Regions from separate parts of the Microlunatus soli genome, predicted to be linked through region 1. Evidence: riboswitches for the same ligand, from Rfam matches in the RefSeq annotation. Region 1 holds a riboswitch; each other region holds the start of a gene.

The links. A riboswitch is a leader RNA that binds a small molecule or an ion and turns the genes downstream of it on or off. The one in region 1 is predicted to bind cobalamin.
Region 2: it holds a riboswitch for cobalamin, as region 1 does, so the genes downstream of both, BLU38_RS06260 (ribonucleoside-diphosphate reductase subunit alpha) here and BLU38_RS18405 (ABC transporter substrate-binding protein) in region 1, are expected to answer to the same signal.
Region 3: it holds a riboswitch for cobalamin, as region 1 does, so the genes downstream of both, BLU38_RS24420 (ABC transporter substrate-binding protein) here and BLU38_RS18405 (ABC transporter substrate-binding protein) in region 1, are expected to answer to the same signal.
Region 4: it holds a riboswitch for cobalamin, as region 1 does, so the genes downstream of both, cobN (cobaltochelatase subunit CobN) here and BLU38_RS18405 (ABC transporter substrate-binding protein) in region 1, are expected to answer to the same signal.

What each region holds. Positions count from the first base shown of each region.
Region 1 is NZ_LT629772.1:4,028,809-4,033,961, forward strand. Features, by position in the region: gene BLU38_RS18400 (FecCD family ABC transporter permease) at 1-355, opposite strand, end outside; gene BLU38_RS18405 (ABC transporter substrate-binding protein) at 364-1,587, opposite strand; cobalamin riboswitch at 1,729-1,906, opposite strand; gene BLU38_RS18410 (Lrp/AsnC family transcriptional regulator) at 1,982-2,407, opposite strand; gene BLU38_RS18415 (ABC transporter ATP-binding protein) at 2,556-3,509, shown strand; gene BLU38_RS18420 (ABC transporter permease) at 3,506-4,306, shown strand; gene BLU38_RS18425 (sensor histidine kinase) at 4,369-5,153, shown strand, end outside.
Region 2 is NZ_LT629772.1:1,329,346-1,334,498, forward strand. Features, by position in the region: gene BLU38_RS06235 (dihydrofolate reductase family protein) at 1-308, opposite strand, end outside; gene BLU38_RS06240 (VOC family protein) at 428-838, shown strand; gene BLU38_RS06245 (hypothetical protein) at 899-1,144, shown strand; gene xseA (exodeoxyribonuclease VII large subunit) at 1,213-2,508, shown strand; gene BLU38_RS06255 (exodeoxyribonuclease VII small subunit) at 2,522-2,752, shown strand; cobalamin riboswitch at 2,830-3,098, shown strand; gene BLU38_RS06260 (ribonucleoside-diphosphate reductase subunit alpha) at 3,270-5,153, shown strand, end outside.
Region 3 is NZ_LT629772.1:5,330,063-5,335,215, forward strand. Features, by position in the region: gene BLU38_RS24410 (ABC transporter substrate-binding protein) at 1-466, opposite strand, end outside; gene BLU38_RS24415 (DUF2470 domain-containing protein) at 775-1,512, opposite strand; cobalamin riboswitch at 1,549-1,702, shown strand; gene BLU38_RS24420 (ABC transporter substrate-binding protein) at 1,811-3,385, shown strand; gene BLU38_RS24425 (ABC transporter permease) at 3,396-4,367, shown strand; gene BLU38_RS24430 (ABC transporter permease subunit) at 4,364-5,153, shown strand, end outside.
Region 4 is NZ_LT629772.1:5,660,221-5,665,373, forward strand. Features, by position in the region: gene cobN (cobaltochelatase subunit CobN) at 1-1,449, opposite strand, end outside; cobalamin riboswitch at 1,492-1,626, opposite strand; gene BLU38_RS25960 (hypothetical protein) at 1,691-2,935, shown strand; gene BLU38_RS25965 (precorrin-8X methylmutase) at 2,935-3,582, shown strand; gene BLU38_RS25970 (precorrin-2 C(20)-methyltransferase) at 3,579-5,126, shown strand; gene cobM (precorrin-4 C(11)-methyltransferase) at 5,050-5,153, opposite strand, start outside.

The DNA.
Region 1 (5,153 bases):
GTGGGTTGGCGAACAGGGTCTGCATCAGCAACCCGGCGATGCCCAGCCCGGCGCCGACGGTCGCCGCGGTGATCACTCGCGGCAGCCTGATCTGGCCGAGCAGCACGGCGGTGGAGGGATCGTCGGTCCGGCCGGTGAAGGTGAAGCCGAGCAGATCGTGCCAGCCGATCCGGACCGACCCGATGGTCGCGCCCAGCCCGATCGCCACCGCGGCGGCGACCAGCAGCAGAACCAGCGTCAACAACGGACGGCCCCAGCCGATCCAGCGCGGTCGCCGGCCAGCCGAGTCCTGCGGCTCGGCCACGCCGCCCCGGTCACCGGCTGTCGGCCCGGTCGCCCGTTCGACCCTGCTCACGACGGCGGCTACTTCAGCTTCCGGTAGAAGGTGAAGCGGTGCCCCGGCTCCAGGTCGGGATGGGTGATCGCGATCAGGTCACCGACCACCAGATCGGGACGGAGCACGCCGAGCTCGAAGATGTTGTTGCCGCCGGCGGCATTGACCTGCTTGCTGGGCGCCCAGATCGCTCCCGACTTGTACGCGGCCAGCTGGGCGAATCGAGGTTCGTCGGCCAATGCTTCCTTACGGGTCTTCCAGTTCGTCGAGGTGATCCAGATCTTGGCCTTGCCGGACTTGGTGAACACCTGCTCCAGGTCGGGACTGGCCGAGGACGGCGAGGTGTCGGACTGCCAGGCCCAGCTGCCGCCGGCATCGGTGATCATCTTGCCCATCACCGTCCCGCCGGTCGGCATCGTCCAGACGCCCTGGTACGGCTGGCTCAACAGCACCTCGGTCGGGTCGGCCTTCGCCGCCTTGTTGACCGCGGTCCGGTAGTCGCCGGCGATGGTGTCGAAGGTCTCGGCCGCCCGCTGTTCGGTCCCGGTCAGTGCTGCGAAGAACTTGATCCACTCGGCCTGACCGAGCGGGGTGCGCTCCAGGTATTCCGCGTCGGCCAGCACCGGGATCCCGGCCTTGCGGACCGTCGCATACGCCGGGTCGTCCATCCCCGCGGTGATCAACGCATCGGGCTGACTGGCCACGATCTTCTCCGCATCGGCGGTGCCGGCCGGAGCGAACTCGGTGACCTGGTCGCCGGCGACCCTGCTCCTGGCCGCGGCCGAGTTGATCAAGGACTTGGAGGCGACGCCGGTCAGCACGTCCAACTGCCCGAGCGCCTCCAGGCTGGGGATGTGGGTGGTCGAGGCTGAGAACAGACTGTGCACCGGGGTGCTCAGCTGTGGTGCCTCGGCCAGCTCGCCGGTCAGGTCGGGTTTCGGCGCACCGCACTTGACCAACACGTAGCTCTCCGGCTTGCCGCCGACCTCGGGCCGCTGGACGGTGATGACCTGGTACGACTTGTGGTAGCTGATGTCGAAGTTCGTTGCGTACTCGAGCTTCTGCTTGACTCCGAAGTAGTCGGTCTTCGGGTCGAAATCGCTGATGCAGCCGGGCGACCCGCTGGACGGCGCCACCCCGGGAGCAGGCGACGATCCGACCACTCCGCAGGCGGTGGCAGCCAGGGTGGTGACGATCGCGACCAGCGCCATCGCTGCCTTGCCGGGCGTGCGATGCAGCAGCTTGTTGATCATGTACGGCGAACTCCTCGTGCACACAGCTGACGCCGGGAGTCCGACCGCGACACCCGTCCGACGGATCGTGGTCGGCAGAGTGTCGGCGATCTTCCCTCGAGACCCCACGACGCACGGATCGGCGATCCGCGCCCCGACGGCAGGTTTTCGGACTCGTGGGCAGCGGGCCGGATCACCGGGCCCGTTCGGCCTACCGACTACCGCTTCCCAGGAACCGTTCACCGCCGGATCGAGGTCCGGCGCCGTTCCCAGTGCGCTCTTGCAGTCGTCGTTCCCACTCACCGCTGCGGGGCAGTCCCGGTCTCGCACCGGATTCCCTTCCCGTCGGCAGCAGCGAGTCTATCGCTCAGCCCGGATCCGGGCTCAGCCCGGATCCACCACCGGTGGATCGGACTCAGAGATGGGAGAGCACGATCGCACTGCGGGTGCGGACGACGTCGTGGTGGGTGCGGATCTCGCCGAGCACGCGTTCCAGGTGGCCGGCATCGGTGCACCGGACGACCAGCAACCCGTCGGCCTCGCCGGTGACGGTGTAGCCGTCGTACACCTCGGGGATCGCGGCGGCGAACTCCTTCATCTGCTCCGGCGGGATCTGTCCGTTGCAGTAGATCTCGACGAACGCCTCGATGTTCCAGCCGAGTGCGGTCGGATCGACGTCGGCACCGAAGCCGCGGATGATGCGGTCCTGCCGAAGCCGATCGACACGGCGCTTGGTGGCCGCCGTCGACAACCCGACCTGTTGCCCCAACGAGGCATAACTTTGCCGGCCGTCTTCCATCAGCAACGCAAGAAGCTTGCGATCCGTGTTGTCGATCCGCAACGATTCGTCCCTCTCCGTCCTTGCAGAGCATAACCCGTGCGAGCCGCATCGAGTCCCGCCGCGACGACCGGGTTCGTGACAGTTGTCAGTCGGGACTGCTGACATTCCGGCGACGTGGCCCGGCCGGCCTCGGAGAAGACTGATCGGCATGGCACTGGACCAAGAACTCGACCCGGCCGTTGCGCCCGGTCACCCATCACCGGCAACGACCCCGACGGCAACCCCGGCGATCCACCTGACCGGACTGACCAAGAGCTACGGCGCGGTCCGTGCGGTCGACGGCATCGACCTGAGGATCGATGTCGGCGAACTGGTCGCCGTGCTCGGCCCGAACGGCGCCGGCAAGTCCACCATGAACGAACTGATCACCGGGCTGGTGCAGCCCGACAGCGGCCGGGTCGCGGTGTTCGGTCGGACACCGCGACAGGCGGTCGAGGCCGGTCTGGTCGGTGCGATGCTGCAGGCCGGTGCCTTGCTGCACGAGGCGACCGTCGGTGAGTTGTTGCGCCTGATGCACGGTCTGCACAGCCACCCGCTCCCGGTCGGCACGGTGATCGAGACCGCAGGCCTCGGGGACTTCCTGCGGACCCGGACCGACAAGCTGTCCGGCGGCCAGGCGCAGCGACTCCGCTTCGGTTTGGCGATCATGGCCGACCCACAGTTGTTGATCTTGGACGAGCCGACCGTCGGGATGGACGTCGAGGTCCGGCACGAGTTCTGGAACTCGATGCGCCGCTTCGCCGAGGGCGGTAGGACGGTGCTGTTCGCCACCCACTACCTGGAGGAGGCCGACCAGATCGCGGACCGGATCGTGGTGATCAACTCCGGCACCGTGGTGGCCGACGGGACCGGCGCTCAGATCAAATCCGGTGTCCTCGGCCGGACGATCTCGATGGCCGCCGACGGTGTCGACGCCGAGCTGTTGAGCAGGCTGCCCGCGGTCAGTGACGTGGAGCAGCGGGCCGGGCGGATCCTGATCCGGAGCAGGGATTCCGATGCCACCCTGCGCGGACTGGTCGGCGACTTCCCGGCGGCGTACGACATCGAAGTGAACGCGGTCGGCCTGGAAGAAGCCTTCCTCGAGTTGACCACCCGGCGATGAGCACCGCCACGCCGTCGCAGGCCGGTGCGGTGCACCGGCCGATCCGGCTCCCGGCACCGCTGCACTACCTGCTGCACACGCTGCGACTGACGGTCAAGAACACCGGCTTCATGATCTTCTCCGTCGTCACGCCGGTCGTGCTGTACGTGGTCTTCACCCAGATCTTCGGAGCAGCACAGGCACCCGGCGGCAATCTCAGCTGGGCGGCGATGTACATGGTCTCGATGGCCGCGTACGGCTCGCTCGGCGCAGCGATGGGCGGCGGCTCCCAGCTCGCCGTCGAACGCCGATCGGGTTGGTTCCGGCAGCTGACGATCACCACCCTGCGGCCGCGCGCCTTCCTGCTCGCCAAGGCCGGGGTGATCATGATCGTGGTGCTGCCGGCGCTGGTGCTGGTGTTCGCGGCCGGGTTCCTGGTCGGCGACGTCCGGGCACCGGCGGCCACCTGGGCGGCCGCGCTGCTGCTGATGTGGCTGTCCCTGATCCCGGTAGCGGTGCTCGGACTGGTGATCGGCCTCTGGGTGAAGGCCGAGACGGTGCAGGGGCTGACCACGCTCACGTTGCTGGTGATGGCGATGCTCGGCGGACTCTGGTTCCCGGCCGCGCTGATGCCGACGGCCATGCAGCGGATCGCCGAGCTGCTGCCGTCCTACTGGATCGCCGAGTTGGGCCGTTATCCGTTCGGCGCCGGGCCGTTCCCGTGGATCGGGGTGCTGGTGCTGGGCTGCTGGACGATCGGTCTGACGATCGTCGGCGCGCTGGGCTATCGTCGAGCTGCGGCGACGAGCAAGCGGTGAGCAGCCTTGCGGGCGGTCGGCTGCAGCGGTTGACCGTCGGGTGGACCGGCTGAGGAGGGACGATGCGAAGCACACTGCACACACTGCTGCGGGTCGAACCCTTCGCCGAGGGCGAGGATCCCGATCGGGCGCCGACGGCCCGGTGCGGACCCGAAGCGGCCCGGCGGTGGACGCCGCGGCGTTTCCTGCAGAACCAGGGCACGATCTATCTGTTCGGTCTGGTCTTCATGATCTTCGCCGTCCAGGACATCCATGCCGGTCAGCCGACCGGCACGGAGCTGGCCTATCGCTGGATCGGACTGGTCGGCATGTCGCTGACCTATCTGATGACGGCGTGGGCCGCGGACCTGCGGCTGCTCTGGCGCTGGGCCTACATCGGTCTGTTCGTCGCCCTGATGCTGTCCACGATCGGCTACGCCGGTTGGGGTTTCACCAACTTCGGCGTCTACCCGTCGGTGATGATCGCGACCCTGATCCCGTGGCGGCACGCGCGCTGGGCGGTGCTGGCCTGGAACCTGGTGGTGCTGCTGACGGCGATACCGCAGTGGTCGCTGGCACCGGTGGTGCTGGCCGCGTTGGGCCTGCTGTTCGGCATCGCGGTCGGTGGCGGGTTCGAAGCCGGCCGAGTACGGCATCGGCTGCAGGCCGCCGAACAACGGGTCTCGACCCTTGCCGTCGCGGCCGAACGGGAACGGATCGCCCGCGACCTGCACGACATCCTCGGTCATTCGCTGACCGCGATCTCGATCAAGTCCGGACTGGCCGCTCGGCTCTCCGAGGCCGATCCCGGTGCGGCCCGGGAGCAGATGACCGAGGTCGAGCAGATCGCCCGGGTCGCCCTGGCCGA
Region 2 (5,153 bases), 2.7 Mb from region 1:
GCCCAGTCGGCGGTGGCCAACGTCGCCGACACCACGTATTTCGGCATCCGGTTCATCGCCGCCACCGGTGGCTCAGACGGGTCGGCGGTCGGCCAGATCGCGGCGAAGCCCTGGTACGTCCTCCGGCCGAGCAACATCGCCGACGCTCCGGTCGTTGCCTCGGCCATGATCCGGGCGACGTCGTCATCCATCAGGGCCGAGACCCAGCCGCCGGCCTCGAAGCCGCCGTCGCGGTCCTCGTCGGCCGACAACACCGACTGGATGACACCGTCCAGCGACATGAAGTTGACCACCCGGATCGTGCCCATCAACCGCTCCCTTCGCCGCCCACCGGTACCCACCGAGTATCCCGCGCAGACAGCGGATCCGGCCCGATCGGCAGCCGGAACCCGCCGAACTGTCCGAGCCCACTGCCAAGCTGGACAGCATGACCTCACCGACGAAGGCGCCAGCCGCGAAGAAGTCACCGATCGGATTCGGCGCGACCGTGCTCGACACACCGGATCCGGGAGCGCTGGCCCGGTTCTACGCCGAGTTGCTCGGCTGGCGGGTGACGGAGGCCGACGACGACTGGGCCGTGATCAGCGGCGACGGCGGCGAGTTGATGTTCCAGCAAGCACAGGAGTTCCGGCCTTCGACCTGGCCCGACGCCGAGATCCCGCAGCAGTTCCACCTTGATCTCGAGGCACCGGACCTCGAGGCGGCCGAGGCCTATGCGTTGTCGATCGGGGCTGTACGGCGCCGGACGGCGGACGAGCCGAGCGACCGGTTCCGGGTCTTCGTCGATCCGAGCGGTCACCCGTTCTGTCTGTGTATTTCGGCCGCACCCCAGGACTGATGCGCAGACCTGAACGCCTGCGGCGGAGCGGGCCGTATGGTCGGAGGCGGAGGTGCAGCCATGGCGGAGGATCGAGGAGAGCTGCTGGTCGGACTCGGCGCGCCCGCCGGACTCTGCGGGAGCTGCCGATTCGCCCTGCTCAATCGCACCCGGCGCGGCACGGTCTATCTGCGCTGCGGGTTGGCAACCGAGGACGACCGGTTCGCGAAGTACCCCAGGCTGCCCGTCATGGAGTGCTCGGGCTTCCGGCAGTTCGAAGGTGGAACTGATCCGGTGCGGCCGTCACCGCCCGGCGTCGCACGATGACCCGGTCGCACCGCTGTCGCACCGGCCGCCCGCGGACGGTTGTCGGGAGCACCGGTTAGGGTCTGGCCATGGCCCTGGAGTCCTCCCCTGAGCAACCGCAGCCGCTGCGGGTCGTCGCCCAGGCGGTCAAGGGCTGGATCGAGCGGCTCGGCTGGGTCTGGGTCGAGGGCCAGCTGATCCAGATCAACCGGCGGTCGGGCTCGCGCACGGTGTTCCTGACGCTGCGCGACAAACTCGCCGAGGTCTCGGCCAGCGTCTCCATCTCTCCGGCCAATCTTGATCTTGCCGGTCCACTGCAGGAGGGTGCGACGGTCGCGCTCCGATTGCGGCCCAGCTACTACACCCCGAGCGGCCGGTTCTCCTTCTACTGCGACGAGATCCGACCGGTCGGCGAAGGACGGCTGTTGGCTCAACTCGAGCAGACCAAGCGTTTGTTGCAGGCCGAGGGCCTGTTCGACCGGGCGCGCAAGCAGCCGCTGCCGTTCCTGCCCGCAGCCGTCGGACTGATCACCGGCGCGAACAGCGCGGCCGAGCGCGATGTGGTGGAAAACGCCCGACGGCGCTGGCCGGCGGTCATGATCGAGACCCGCAACACACTGGTCCAGGGCCCCCAGGCAGCCGCCGAGATCATCACTGCCGTGCAGCAACTCGACAGACTTCCCACCGTCCAGGTGATCGTGATCGCCCGAGGTGGCGGCTCCCTGGAGGATCTGCTGCCCTTCTCCGACGAAGGGTTGATCCGCGCCGTCGCCGGCTGCCGGACACCGGTGATCAGCGCAATCGGACACGAGACCGATCAGCCGATCCTCGATCTCGTTGCCGACGTCCGAGCGTCGACGCCGACCGACGCGGCCCGCCGCGTGGTGCCCGACGTCACCGAGGAAGTGGCTCGGATCGATCAGGCGCGGGAGCGGGCGACCGCGGCAATGATCTCCATCATCGCGCGACAGCAGGAGGCGCTCAGCACGATCCGCAGCCGCCCGGTGCTGGCCGATCCGACAGCGACATTCGACCTGCGGTACGAACAGCTGGATTCCTTCCGGCACAGGGGTTTCCGGGCGATCCGGCAGTTGCTCACCCAGGAGGCGAGCTCGGTCGACCACATCCTGGCCCGGGTTCGGGCGATGTCACCCAAGGCGACCCTCGATCGTGGCTACACGATCTTGGTCGACGGCCAGGATCGGACCGTCACCGACGCCGCCGAGGTCGCCGACGACGATCGGCTCGTTGCCCACCTCGCCAGCGGGCGGCTCGACCTGCGGGTGACCGGACGACACGACGCACCAGGCGGCGAGCACTCCGACCAGCCGCCGGACCAAAATCAACACCTGCACGACCACGATGAACCGCTACGCGACCAGTGAGGACCAGCCAGCGATGACCGACGAGCCGACCGAAGAGGACCTGAGCAAGCTCAGCTACGAGCAGGCCCGCGAGGAACTGGTCGCCGTGGTGCAGCGACTGGAGTCCGGCGGTGCACCGTTGGCCGAGTCGCTGGCGCTCTGGGAACGCGGCGAGAAGCTCGCGGCGATCTGCCAGCAGTGGCTGGACGGCGCGAAGGCCACGGTTGAGGCCGCGCGCGCTGCGGCGGACGCCGATCCCTCCTGAGCCGCTGGTCACCACCGCGACCCATCTCCCTTCCGACACACGACATCTAGGTAGTTACAAACGTGTGATTTCCATATATAGTGGTTCACGCAGCTGGTTCCCCCGGCCATCCAGGTCGGTGGAGGTAACAGGGAATCCGGTGTAGGCCCAACCCGTATCAGGGTTGGGGCGAGTCCGGGACTGCCCCGCAGCGGTGATCGAGAACGACCGTCGTCATCAAGCACTGGGTGCCTGCAAGCACACCTGGGAAGCGACGACCAGTAGGTGATCACCCCGATCCCTGCACGTCCGGGATCGGGTGGCCGAGCTCGTGAGTCCGAAGACCTGCCAGTGCGCTTCAGGTGACACGCGGCCGCGTCGTCGCCGAGCGGTCCGCTGCCGCGTGGGACGGCGTGGGACCTCACCGGAGTTCCGGCGACCGTGGCTGATGCCCGGCCGGCTCCCCGTGTTCGGTTCCTCCTTCCCCGCATCGCGCGGATGCGTCTCCGCAATCAGTCACGTCACGAGGGATGGGCAGATGACAGTCACGTCTGAGATTTCGGTGGTCAAGCGCGACGGAAGCCGTGCGCCGTACGACGGGTACGAGATCGCACGATCGATCGAGGAGGCCAGTCGTGGTCTGGACGACTCGGTCACCCGGGCGACCCAGATCGCCTCGGAGTTGGAGATCACGCTCTTCGACGGCATCACCAGTCAGCAGTTGGACGAGGCCGTGATCGGTGTCGCGCTCGGCAACGTCAAGGACGATCCGGCCTTCGACATCATCGCGGCTCGGTTGTTGATCAAGACCCTGTACAAGGCCGTGCTGGGCGACGGCGTCACCCGCGACGACATCCGGGACCGACACCATGAGTTGTTCGCCGGTTACCTCGCCGACGGCGTACGGTCCGGGCTACTGGATCCGCGGCTGACCGAGCTTTTCGATCTTGATCGACTGGCGGCGACGCTCGACCCGGATCGCGACGATCTGCTGCACTACATCGGCGCGCAGACGCTGCGAACCCGGTACATGATCACTGATCATGAACGCCGACCGCTGGAGGTTCCGCAGTTCTTCTGGATGCGGGTGGCGATGGGGTTGGCACTGAACGAGGACGATCCGACATCGGTCGCGATCTCCTTGTACGACAAGATGTCCCGGCTGGAATATCTCGCTGCCGGCTCGACCTTGGTCAACGCCGGCACCTCGTACGCGCAGCTGTCCAACTGCTTCGTGATGCAGGCCGAGGACGACATCGAGCACATCGCCAAGTCGATCCGCGATGTCATGTGGATCACCAAGGGCACCGGCGGCATCGGCTTCTCGGTGTCCAAGCTACGCAGCGAGGGGTCACCGATCCGGTCCAACAACACCACCTCGACCGGCCCGATCCCCTTCATGCACACCATCGACTCGACGCTGCGGGCGATCTCCCGCGGCGGCAAGAAGTTCGGCGCCCTCTGCTTCTACCTGGAGAACTGGCACCTGGACTTCGCCCAGTTCCTGGACCTGCGACAGAACTCCGGTGACCCGTACCGTCGGACCCGGACCGCCAACACCGCGGTCTGGATCTCCGACGAATTCATGCAGCGGGTCGAGCGTGATCAGGACTGGTACCTGTTCGATCCGCTGGAGGTCGGTGATCTTGTCGAGTTGCACGGCGCTGCCTTCTCCGCGCGCTACGCCGAATACGTTGCGATGGCCGAGCGTGGTGAGCTGCGACGATTCCGCAAGATCCGGGCCCGCGAGCAGTGGCGGGCGATCCTGATCTCGCTGCAGACCACCTCGCACCCGTGGCTGACCTGGAAGGACACCATCAACGGCCGCGCGCTGAACAACAACACCGGCACCATCCATCTGTCCAACCTGTGCACCGAAATCTGCCTGCCGCAGGATCGGGACAACATCAGCGTCTGCAACCTGGCCTCGATCAACCTGTCCAAGCATCTGGTCGGCGCCAAGCAGCAGGCCCGGATCGACTGGAAGCGGCTCGCCACGTCGGTACGGCTGGCCGTTCGGCAGCTGGACAACCTGATCGACATCACCATCTCCTCGGTGCCCGAGTCCGAGCGGTCCAACGACCTCAACCGGGCCGTCGGGCTGGGTGTGATGGGCTTCACCGACCTGACCGAACGGCTCGGCCTGAGCTATGAGAGCGAGCAGGCCTATGAGTTGATCGACGAAGTGATGGAATACATCAGTTGGCACGCCATCGACGCCAGCGCCGACCTGGCCCGTGAGCGCGGCAGCTACACCAACTTCGACGGCTCCCGCTGGTCCCAGGGGCTGGTGCCGATCGACACCCTGGACGTGCTCGAGGCCGATCGCGGTACCCCGGTGGAGGTCGACCGGACGACCCGGTTGGACTGGGATTCGCTGCGTACCAAGGTCAAGGGCGGGATGCGCAACGCCACCCTGATG
Region 3 (5,153 bases), 1.3 Mb from region 1:
TCGCGAAGCTGATCGATGTGCCGGCGAATTCGGGATGGTCGGCCTTGGCCTGGGTGATCAGGTCACGGGTCGAGGCGATCTGTTCCTCGGCCTCGGCGGTGCGATTGAGTGCCGTCCCGATCAACCGGATCGATTGTTGCCAGTCGAACTGGGTGCTCGCCGGCTGCTTCTCGAAGGCGACCACCGGGGCGATCTGGGACAGCTTCTCGTAATGCTCCTTCAGGGCGGTGTCGGAGGTGGCGATGATCACGTCCGGGCGACTCGCGGCGACCTGCTCCAAGGGGAGTTCGCTGTCGGACCTGCCCTGATACTGCTTCTCGATCTTCGACCGGTCATCGGCGTCGATCCACGGCCACTGCAGCTGGAAGTCCGGGGCCAGGACCGGGATCACATCGAGCGACAGCACATTCTCGGTGTCGCCGACCTGACCGGCGATCGCCACCCGGCGCGGTTCCGATTGCAGCACCGTGCTCCCGTAGGCGTCTTGAGGTGAGCGGATACCGGGTCTGCCGGTCACCCGATCGATCTCCGGAGCCAGCCGATCCCGATCCCGACGCCGAGCGCGAGGCTCCGGTTGTCGAGGAATTGCAGCCGGTCATCAGCCCGATCGCGACGACCATGATCGCCACCGTCGCCGCGCGCCATCGTCGTACCACTACCAAACCCCCATGATTCGTCGTCTGCCGTCGGGCATCTCGCCCCGCTCTGTGAGAATTCCCTGCTGAGCAAGGGATGTTGCGGTGATCGACGCGACACGGTCGCCGACCTCCTCCGTCACAGACAGGTCGTCCAGCCGGTACCGCTGTCGTCCAGTGCCAGCCGCAGCGCTCGCTGCAATTCGCGTTCGTCGGCCGGCGGGTGCGGGAACGGGATGAACACCATCTGCCCGCCGAAGCCGCCGACCGTCTCCAGCTCGAAGCCGCCGCAATCGATGGCGCCGATCGAGGCGCCGGCCACCGCATCGTGCGGTACGCCGAGCAAACCGGCGCTGACCGCCCGCAGCTCATCGGCGTGATCGGCGTTCAGGTGCGCAGCGATCACGGCGCCGGCGGCGATGATCGGATCCGGACCGGCCATCGCATACTCGTCGACGGTGATCGGGTGATACTCCGTCTCACCCGGAAGCCGGATCGCCGCGGTCACCACATGGAACCCGATGAGTCGGGTGATCCGCCGACTGACGCAGTGGGAACAGTCCTGGTGATCCCGCCTGATCGCTTCGATCTTGGGTACCGCCTCGGTGTCGGCCAACGGCCAGAACTGACCGACCAGCCGGACGAGTCCGAGCCGGGGGTGCAGACCCATCTCGATCCGCCCGCAACCGGCGAACAGCAGCTCATCGGCCACCTCGTCGTCGGTCAACAGGATCGGGGAGCCGCATTCCTGGTAGTAGAGCGCTGTTCCGGCCTCGTCTCCGGCAGCCCAGGCCAGTGTCGAGCTTGCGGACAGGGCCGAGCGCGCGCGTTCGGCGAACGACAGCTGAATCAGACGGCTACCCACGGAACTGACCACGAAGGTAGGTTAGCCTTACCTCACGGATTATGGAACCCCGGACACGCGGAGTGCGGTGTGCCCGAGGGAAGACGCTTCGCTACGCTGTGCGAACACGTCAGGGAAGGCCGGTGAGAGTCCGGAGCTGCCCCGCAACTGTGAGACCCGGATCGGGTCGAAGCCAGATACCTGCCGTGTGAAGTACCCAACGGTCACGACTACGCGGGTGGTCCGGTCCGAACTCAGCGCATCCTCCGGGATGCGCTGCCGTCCGGTTCCTCCCCGTCGCGTGCCCCGTCGCGAGGGGAGACACAGAAACGTGGACGCAGACACCGCGGATCACGGACGGTCGATCGGCCGCCGAGGTCTGTTGGCCGGGACGGCTGCTGTGGCAGGGGGAGTGCTGCTGCCCGGCTGCTCGAACGGAACCCCCACCAGGGCCACCCGGGGTGCAGGGAATTCCACCATTGCCGAGTTCACCGCCCTGTACGAGGGTGCGGGTGCCAGTGAGGTGATCGATCCCGGCGTCGGGACCATGTTCATCGACGAAGCCCGGGCCAAACACCTGTACGACGGGCTGTTCGAGGTCGACTCGACGATGACACCGGTACCGCGGCTTGCCGAGTCGGCCGAGCCGAATGCCGACGGCTCTCGGTGGCGGCTCAAGCTCCGCGACGCGCGTTGGCACGACGGCAGTCCCTTCACTTCCGCCGATGTGCTGTACACCCTGCGCCGGATCCTCGGACGCCAACACCAGGCCAAGTCGTTCGTGGCGGCGAGCACCCTGGCGGCGATCGATCCGGGAGCGTGCCGGGCCATCGGCGAGCGGACGGTCGAACTGGTGCTCACCTCGCCCTCCTTCGATCTCCCCGCGATGTTGACCTCGTACGGGACCAGGATCGTCCGTGATCGGACCAGCCGTTTCGATCATCCGATCGGGACCGGGCCGTTCCGGTTCGTCTCGTTCGCCGCCGGCAGAGAGCTGACGGCCGAGGCCAACGACGACTACTGGGACGGCAAGCCGCGGATCCGGACCCTACGCATCCTGAGCACCGATCAGTCCTCGCGTCCCGCCGCTGTCCAGAGTGGCCAGGCGGACTTCGCCGATGCATTGTCGCCGTCGGCGGCTCAGGAGCTGCGCCGCCGCGATGATCTTGAGGTAGCCGCGACTGCCAACAGCGGCATCGTCTACTTCGCGATGAAGACCGACCGAGCGCCCTTCGACCATCCCGACGTCCGCCGCGCGATGATGCACCTGGTGGACCGCGAGGAGTTGATCAAGGTCGCTCTGCAGGGACAGGGTGAGCTGTCGAACGACGTCTTCGGCCGCGGCTACCGCTACTACGCCGACGACCTGCCGATGCACCAACACGACCCGGACCGAGCCCGCGGGTTGCTGCGTCGCGCCGGGATGCGGGGGCTTCGGTTCGATCTGTTCGTCGCGCCGGTGGCCGGTGGGTTCGTCGAGGCTGCTCGACTGTTCGCTGCTCAGGCTGCCAAGGTCGGGGTGACCGTCGAGGTGAAGGTCGGCTCGAAGGACACCTACTACACCGAGGTGCTGACCAAGGGGGCGATGGTGATGGGACAGTCCGGCCCGTTGGCGATCCCGTACCACTTCGGGTCCCGACTGCTCAGCGATGCACCGAAGAACGTCACCCGGTGGAAGGACCCGGAGTTCGATCGGATCTATCAGCACGCGCAGCAGACCTCGTCCGACACCGAACGGGCCCGGTCCTACCACCGGTTGCACGAGATCCTCCACGACCGTGGCGGCTACATCTTCTGGGCCACCACACCCTGGTTGACCGCGGCCCGGAAGGGGTATCGCAACATCCCCGCCGCCGTTCCCAATGCGCTCGACTGGGCTCGTTTCGACAAGGTGGCGCCACGATGATCATTGCCCCGTGACGATCCCGTCGAACAGGTCGGTGCACCGTTGGGTACTGCGGCGGGCCGTGATCGCGGTGCTGCAGGTGCTGGTGCTGCTGATGCTGATCTTCGGACTGTCGGTGTTGTTGCCCGGCGATGCCGCGGACGTCCAGAGCAGTGATCTGACGACATCGGTCCAACGGGAGACGACGCGCCGGCTGCTCGGGCTGGACGTCTCGCCGGTGTTGCGCTTCGCCAGCTGGCTCGGTCGTCTCCTGCATGGCGACCTCGGAATCTCTTATGCGCAAGGAATTCCGGTCAGTCAGGTGATCGGCCTCCCGTTGGCAGAGTCTGCGCTGCTGGCGTTCCTGGCGACGGTGCTGCTGGTACCGATCGGCGGCCTCCTGGGCTTCCTCGGCGGGTTGCGGCCCGGCGGCTTGCCGGACCGGCTGATCACCACGGTGGCGGTGCTGCTCGATGCCATCCCCGAGTTCGTGCTGGCCGTCCTGCTGGTGTCCTGGCTCGCCGTCGGTGCCGGACTCGTCCCGGCGACGGCGATCGGTGTCGATCTTGCCGGGCTGATCACTCGGCCGATCTACCTGGTGCTGCCGTTGCTGATCATCACCGCGCGGACGGCGGCCCCGGTCGTACGCCTGGTGCGGGCCGGGGTGATCGACGTGATGGACCGTCCCTACATCCGCCAGGCGGCCCGGCTCGGTGTGACGCGGTGGTCACTGCTGGTTCGGCACGTCGCCCCGAACGCCCTCGGACCGGCGATCCAGGATCTGGCGCGGACCGGCAGCGGCCTGCTCGGCGGTGTCCTCGTGGTGGAGGCGATCTTCGTGCTGCCGGGGATCGCCACCACGACGATGGACGCGATCTCCACCCGTGATCAGCCGGTCCTGATGGCAGTGATGTTGATCATCGGATCGGTGTCCATCATGATCAATACGGTGGTTGATCTGATCGGCCGCCGCTTGGTGCCGGCAGGGGAGCTCGTCGGATGAGGGTCGGCGTTCGGTTGCGCCCGGTGGCGTACGGCGTGATGGTTGCGATCCCGGTGCTGGTGGCGGTGCTCGGTCCGTTGCTGGCCGGGCAGGCACCGCAGACCAGTCAGTCACCGTTCGGTCCATCGACCTGGTCACCGTTCGGCACCGACCGGTTGGGGCGCGATGTGCTCGCCGCGGCGCTGCTGGGTGGCCAGTCGCTGGTCCTGGTGACCGGAGCGACGGTGCTGGCCGGCTATCTGGTGGGCGGTCTGCTCGGGCTGCTCGCGGCGGCGAGCAACCGAGCCTGGCTGGAGGACGTGATCATGCGTCCGCTGGACGTGCTGCTCTGCCTGCCGGCTCTGCTGCTGGTGATGGTCGCCGCGTTGCGCACGGACGGGTCGACGGTGCTGGTCGCGGTGGCCGTCGGCGGCACCCTGGTGGCGCCGATCGCCCGCTTCGTCCGGATGGCCGCACGGGGTGTCGTCCGGGGGCCGGTGATGGAAGCGTTGCGGATGCAGGGTGCGGGTCCGGTCCGCCGCTACGGAGGCTATGCATTGATCGAGATCGCCCGGCCCGTCGCTGCCGACGTCGGTGTCCGATTCGCCGCCGCGACCTACGTGCTCGCCTCGGCGAACTTCCTCGGCCTGGGTTTCGACACCACGTCAACCGACTGGGCAGTTGCGGTCGCGGCCAACAAGGACGGCTTGTCCGCGGCGCCGTGGTCGGTCTATCTGCCGGCCGGCCTGATCGTCCTGCTGGTGCTCGGCGTCAATCTGCTGTCCGACGAGCTGCTCGCCGATCCGC
Region 4 (5,153 bases), 1.6 Mb from region 1:
ATTGCCCGAACGGATCGCCGCGGCCACCAATTCGCCGTCGTCCTCGGAGGAGGATCGGTCGACGAACAGCTCACCGGGCGCCGCACCCCAGGTGTCGGTGACCCGTTCGACCAGTTCGACCGGAAGCTCGTCCAGCCAGTGGCGGTAGGTCGCCGCCGGGATCCGGATCGGCTGCCCGGACAGTTGCTCGGCGGTCAGCCACTCCGGATCCTGGCCGCCGGCGTCGATCAACGCGTGGATCAGCGCATTGCCTGCGGTGGTATCCGGCTCCTCGTCTTCCACGGCGGGCAGCGGATCCAGGCCGGGGATGCTGTGGCTGTCGCCCAAGTCGTAGCCGGCCTCGCGCATCAGCCGGAGCAGCCTGATGGTCGAGACCGGGGTGTCCAGCCCGACGGCGTTGCCGATCCGGGAATGCTTGGTGGGGTAGGCCGACAACACGATCGCGATCTTGCGTTCGGCCGGCGGCGTCGACGACAACCGGGCGTGTCCGACCGCGATCTCGGCGACCCGGCGGCAGCGTTCGCGATCGGCGACGTAGTGCGGCAGCCCCTCGGCATCGGTCTCCTTGAAGGAGAACGGGACGGTGATGATCCGGCCGTCGAATTCCGGTACGGCGATCTGGGTCGCCACGTCCAGCGGGGTCAGTCCGTCGTCGGAGGTCGCCCAGGTCGCCCGGTCGGTGGTCAGGCAGAGACCTTGCAGGATAGGGACGTCCAGCCCGGCCAGGGCGGCGACATCCCAGCCCTCGTCCTGTTCTCCGGCCGACGCGGTTGCCGGTCGGTTGCCGCCGGCCGCGAGCACGGTCGTGATCAGCGCCTGGTAGTCGCCGAGGTGGGTGATCAGCTCCGGCGGAGCATCCCGCAGCGACGTGGTGAAGATCGGCACGCCGAGGCCGCCTGCGGCATCGATCGCGTCGGCCAGCGCCTCGACGTAGGCGGTATTCCCGGCGACGAACTGGGCACGATAGAAGAGGATGGCGATCTTCGGACGGTCGTCGCCCTCGGGCGGAGTGTCATGGGGCGGAGTGCGCAGCGGTCCCCAGGCAGGATGCCGGACCGGCGGATCGAATCCGTCGCCGCTGAGCAGCACGGTGTCGGACAGGAAGGCATGCAGCTGGGAGAGATTGCCCGGCCCACCCTCGGCCAGATACTGGTGGGCGTCGGTGGCGATCCCGATCGGGACCGACGACTGTTCCATCAGGGCCGCATCGGGTGACTGCTCACCGCCGAGCACGACCAACGGCCGACCGGCCGAACGTAGCCGGTCGATCTCGGCCCGGTAGGCCTGCGGCGATCCGAGCAATCGCGCGATCACGATGTCGGCACCCTCGAGCAGCCGCGGATAGTCCTCGATCGGGGTCCGGCTCGGGTTGGCCAGCAGGTAGTCCGCGCCGCTGGCGCGTGCCGACAACAGGTCGGTGTCGGAGGTGGAGAGCAGGGCGATACGCATGCGCTGATCAGTCCTTCTCCGGGTCCTCGCCCGGATCGAATGATGGGACAGAACTCACCAGGCAGTTCCTGACTCTCACACCGGTGGGCGTGATCACAGTGGCGGGACCGTCCCGGAATCACACCGGGTTCCTGTTACTGGCGAGTGCTCCTCACCCTAGACGATTGATTCCGCCGCTGTGACCGCGTCCGACGGTCGGCGCCGCAACCACCGGGGGATCGATGGTCCTTATGATGTGCCGGTGATCGATCCGGGACATCTGCGTGCAGACCGTTGCCCGGGACTGCTCTCACCGCATCGGGCTGAGGACGGGCTGCTGGTGCGGATCCGAGTTCCCGGTGGGCGGCTCACGACCGTGCAGCTTGCCGGTCTGGGGAGGTTGGCCGCCGAGTACGGGCAGCCGGAGCTGCACTTGACGTCCCGCGCCAACCTGCAGCTGCGCGGGGTCAGCGAAGACCGGCTGGACGATCTAGGCGCTGCCGTCGCCTCGCTCGGGCTGCTGCCCTCGCCCGAGCACGACCGGGTCCGCAACATCGTCGCCTCGCCCTTGGCCGGACTGAGCGGTCGGCCGAGCCTGGACCGGCTGATCACCGAGCTGGACCGATCTCTGTGTGCCGCCCCGGAGCTGGCCGCGCTGCCGGGGCGCTTCCTGTTCGCCCTGGACGACGGCAGTGGAGACGTCGGTTCGCTGCGCTTCGACCTCGGCCTCCGCCGGCTGAGCACGGACACCGCGATGATCATGATCGGTACGTCCGACGAGCCCGTCGGTGCAGTGGTCCCGACGGTGCACGCGGTGCCGGCGATGATCATGATCGCCCGCCGGTTCGTCGCAGTGCGCGAGACGTCGCCGACCGCCGGCTGGCATCTGCGGGAGATCGATCCGGGCCGACTCGCCGGCGGCCTGCGCCCGATCGGCGAGCTCGTTGCCGGTGGCGACGTCCCGCCGGTCGAGGAAGGCGCCGTCGCCGTCGGCTCGGTCGACGGCGCCGCATCGGTCGCGGTCCCACTCGGTCGGTTGTCGGCGCCGCAGATCAACGCCATCGTCGGTGCTGCCGGCGACGGATCCGGCTCCGTCATCCTGACCCCCTGGCGCGGAGTTGTGCTGCCGGATGCAGCGGCTCGGCTGCCGGAGCTCGCAGCCGCCGGCCTGATCGTCGAGGCGGATTCGTCCTGGAACTCGGTCACCGCCTGCGTCGGGTCACCCGGTTGCGCGCGGTCGGCGATCGACACCCGGGCCGCGGCCACCGAGCTGGTCAGCTTCCTGGAGTCGCGCCGCGCGTTCCCGGTGTCCCGGGAAAGCCGGGCCAGCCGGATCCATCTCAGCGGATGTGATCGCCGGTGCGGACGTCCGACCGGAGAGGTCGTCGACCTGATCGCGCCGCCCGACACCGCAGCCGCGGTCGCCGCACTCGATGCAGGACAAGGCGAACCACCCAGCCGGCGGACCAGGTCCGACCATGATCAACCGACAGCAGGAAGCGCGTGATGGATCGACCACCCAAGCTCTACGACTACCTGGACGACGGGCAGCAGATCTATCGCAGATCCTTCGACACCATCCGCGACGAGGCCGACCTCGACGGCGTGCCCGCCGGGGCGGAGTCGGTGGCGGTGCGGATGATCCACGCCGCCGGTGACGTCGACATCACCGCAGACCTGCGGATCCATCCGCGACTGGTCCCGGCTGCACGGGCTGCGTTGCAGGACGGCAAGCCGTTGCTGGTCGATGCGACCATGATCGACGCCGGCATCACCCGGCGCCGGCTGCCGGCCGACAACCGGGTGATCTGCCGACTGCACGATCCGCGCGTCGCCGAGATCGCTCGAGCGTGGGGGACCACCCGATCGGCGGCCGCGGTTTCCTTGTGGACCGAGGATCTGGACGGTGCGGTGGTGGCGATCGGGAATGCTCCGACCGCGTTGTTCACGTTGCTGGAGCTGATCGCCGCCGGAGCACCACGGCCGGCCGCCATCATCGGTGTCCCGGTCGGTTTCGTCGGCTCGGCCGAATCCAAGCAGGCGTGCGCGGAGAATCCGTTCGACATTCCCTATCTGGTCGTCGAGGGCCGGCGGGGAGGATCGGCGATGGCGGCATCGGCGATCAATGCGTTGGCCCGGGAGGCGGAGCTGTGACCGGCAAGCTGTACGGCGTCGGGGTCGGCCCCGGCGACCCGGAGTTGATCACGCTGCGCGCGGCCCGGCTGATCGCGGGCGCCGACGTGATCGCCTATCATTCCGGCACCCGGGGCAGGTCCATCGCTCGTTCGATCGCAGCGGATCTGATCCGCGCCGACGTGACCGAGGAACTGCTGGCCTACCCGGTGACCACCGGTGAGGTCGATCATCCGCTCGGCTACTACGGCGTGATCGACGACTTCTACGACGCCTCGGCGTCTCGGCTGGCCGCGCATCTGGACGCCGGCCGCAGCGTGGTCGTGCTCGCCGAGGGAGACCCGCTGTTCTACAGCTCCTACGGCTACCTGCATGATCGACTGGCCGGCCGCTATCCCGCAGAGGTCGTCCCGGGGGTGACGTCGGTCAGTGCCGCGACCGCGGCACTGGAGACCCCGGTCGCCCGGCACGAGGACGTGTTGAGCGTGCTGCCGGGGACGCTGCCGGTGCCCGAGCTGGCCCGCCGACTGGCCGACACCCAGGCTGCGGCGATCATGAAACTCGGGCGCACCTTCGCCGCCGTCCGGGAAGCGCTGCGGCAGGCCGGGCGGCTGGACGCGGCCTGGTACGTCGAACGGGCCGGTTCGGCGGCCGAGCGACGGCTGCCGGTCGCCGAGGTGGATCCGGAACAGGTGCCGTACTTCTCCATGATCATCGTCCCCGGCCAGGATCGGCGACAGGACAGCGCCGACCGGTTCCGAGATCATGCTGCCGCACCCGCTCCGGTCCGGAACGGACGAACCGGTCGGGTGTTCGTGGTCGGCCTGGGGCCGGGGCCGGAGCAGTGGCTGACCCCCGAGGCCGAGGACGTGTTGGCCGAGGTCGATCATGTGGTGGGCTACGCGCCGTACGTCGATCGGGTGCCGCAGCGTGCCGGCCTGGCCCGGCACCCGTCGGGCAACACCGTGGAGGTCGATCGCGGGAGGTTCGCGCTCGATCTGGCCTTACAGGGTGAGGATGTGGCCATCGTCTCCGGTGGTGACGCCGGCGTCTTCGGGATGGCCGCTGCGGTCTTCGAGGCGGCCGAGGACGACCGCTACGACGACGTCGCGATCCTGGTCCGGCCCGGAGTGACGGCCGCCCAGGCGGTCGCGGCCCGGGTCGGAGCGCCGCTGGGGGCCGACTACGCGATGATGTCGCTGTCCGATCGGCTGAAGCCGTGGGCGGTGATCGAGAAGCGGCTGCACGCCGTCGGCACGGCCGACCTGGCGTTGGCGATCTACAACCCCAGGTCGCGCAGTCGCAGCAGCCAGCTGGATGCGGCGATCGACATCCTGCGTCAGCACCGCGGCACCGACACGCCGGTGATCATCGGCCGCGACGTCGGTCGCCCCGGCGAACAGGTGATCACGACGACGCTGGCGGAGATCGACACCTCGACGGTGGACATGAAGTGCCTGCTGATCATCGGGGCGAGCAGCACTCGGATCAGTCGGCACGGGGTGTGGACACCGCGTTTCGTCCGGACTGCTGACGACGCTGTGAATACAGGTGTGACTCGGTGAAGTCGCCGGCCTGCAGCGCTCGACCGA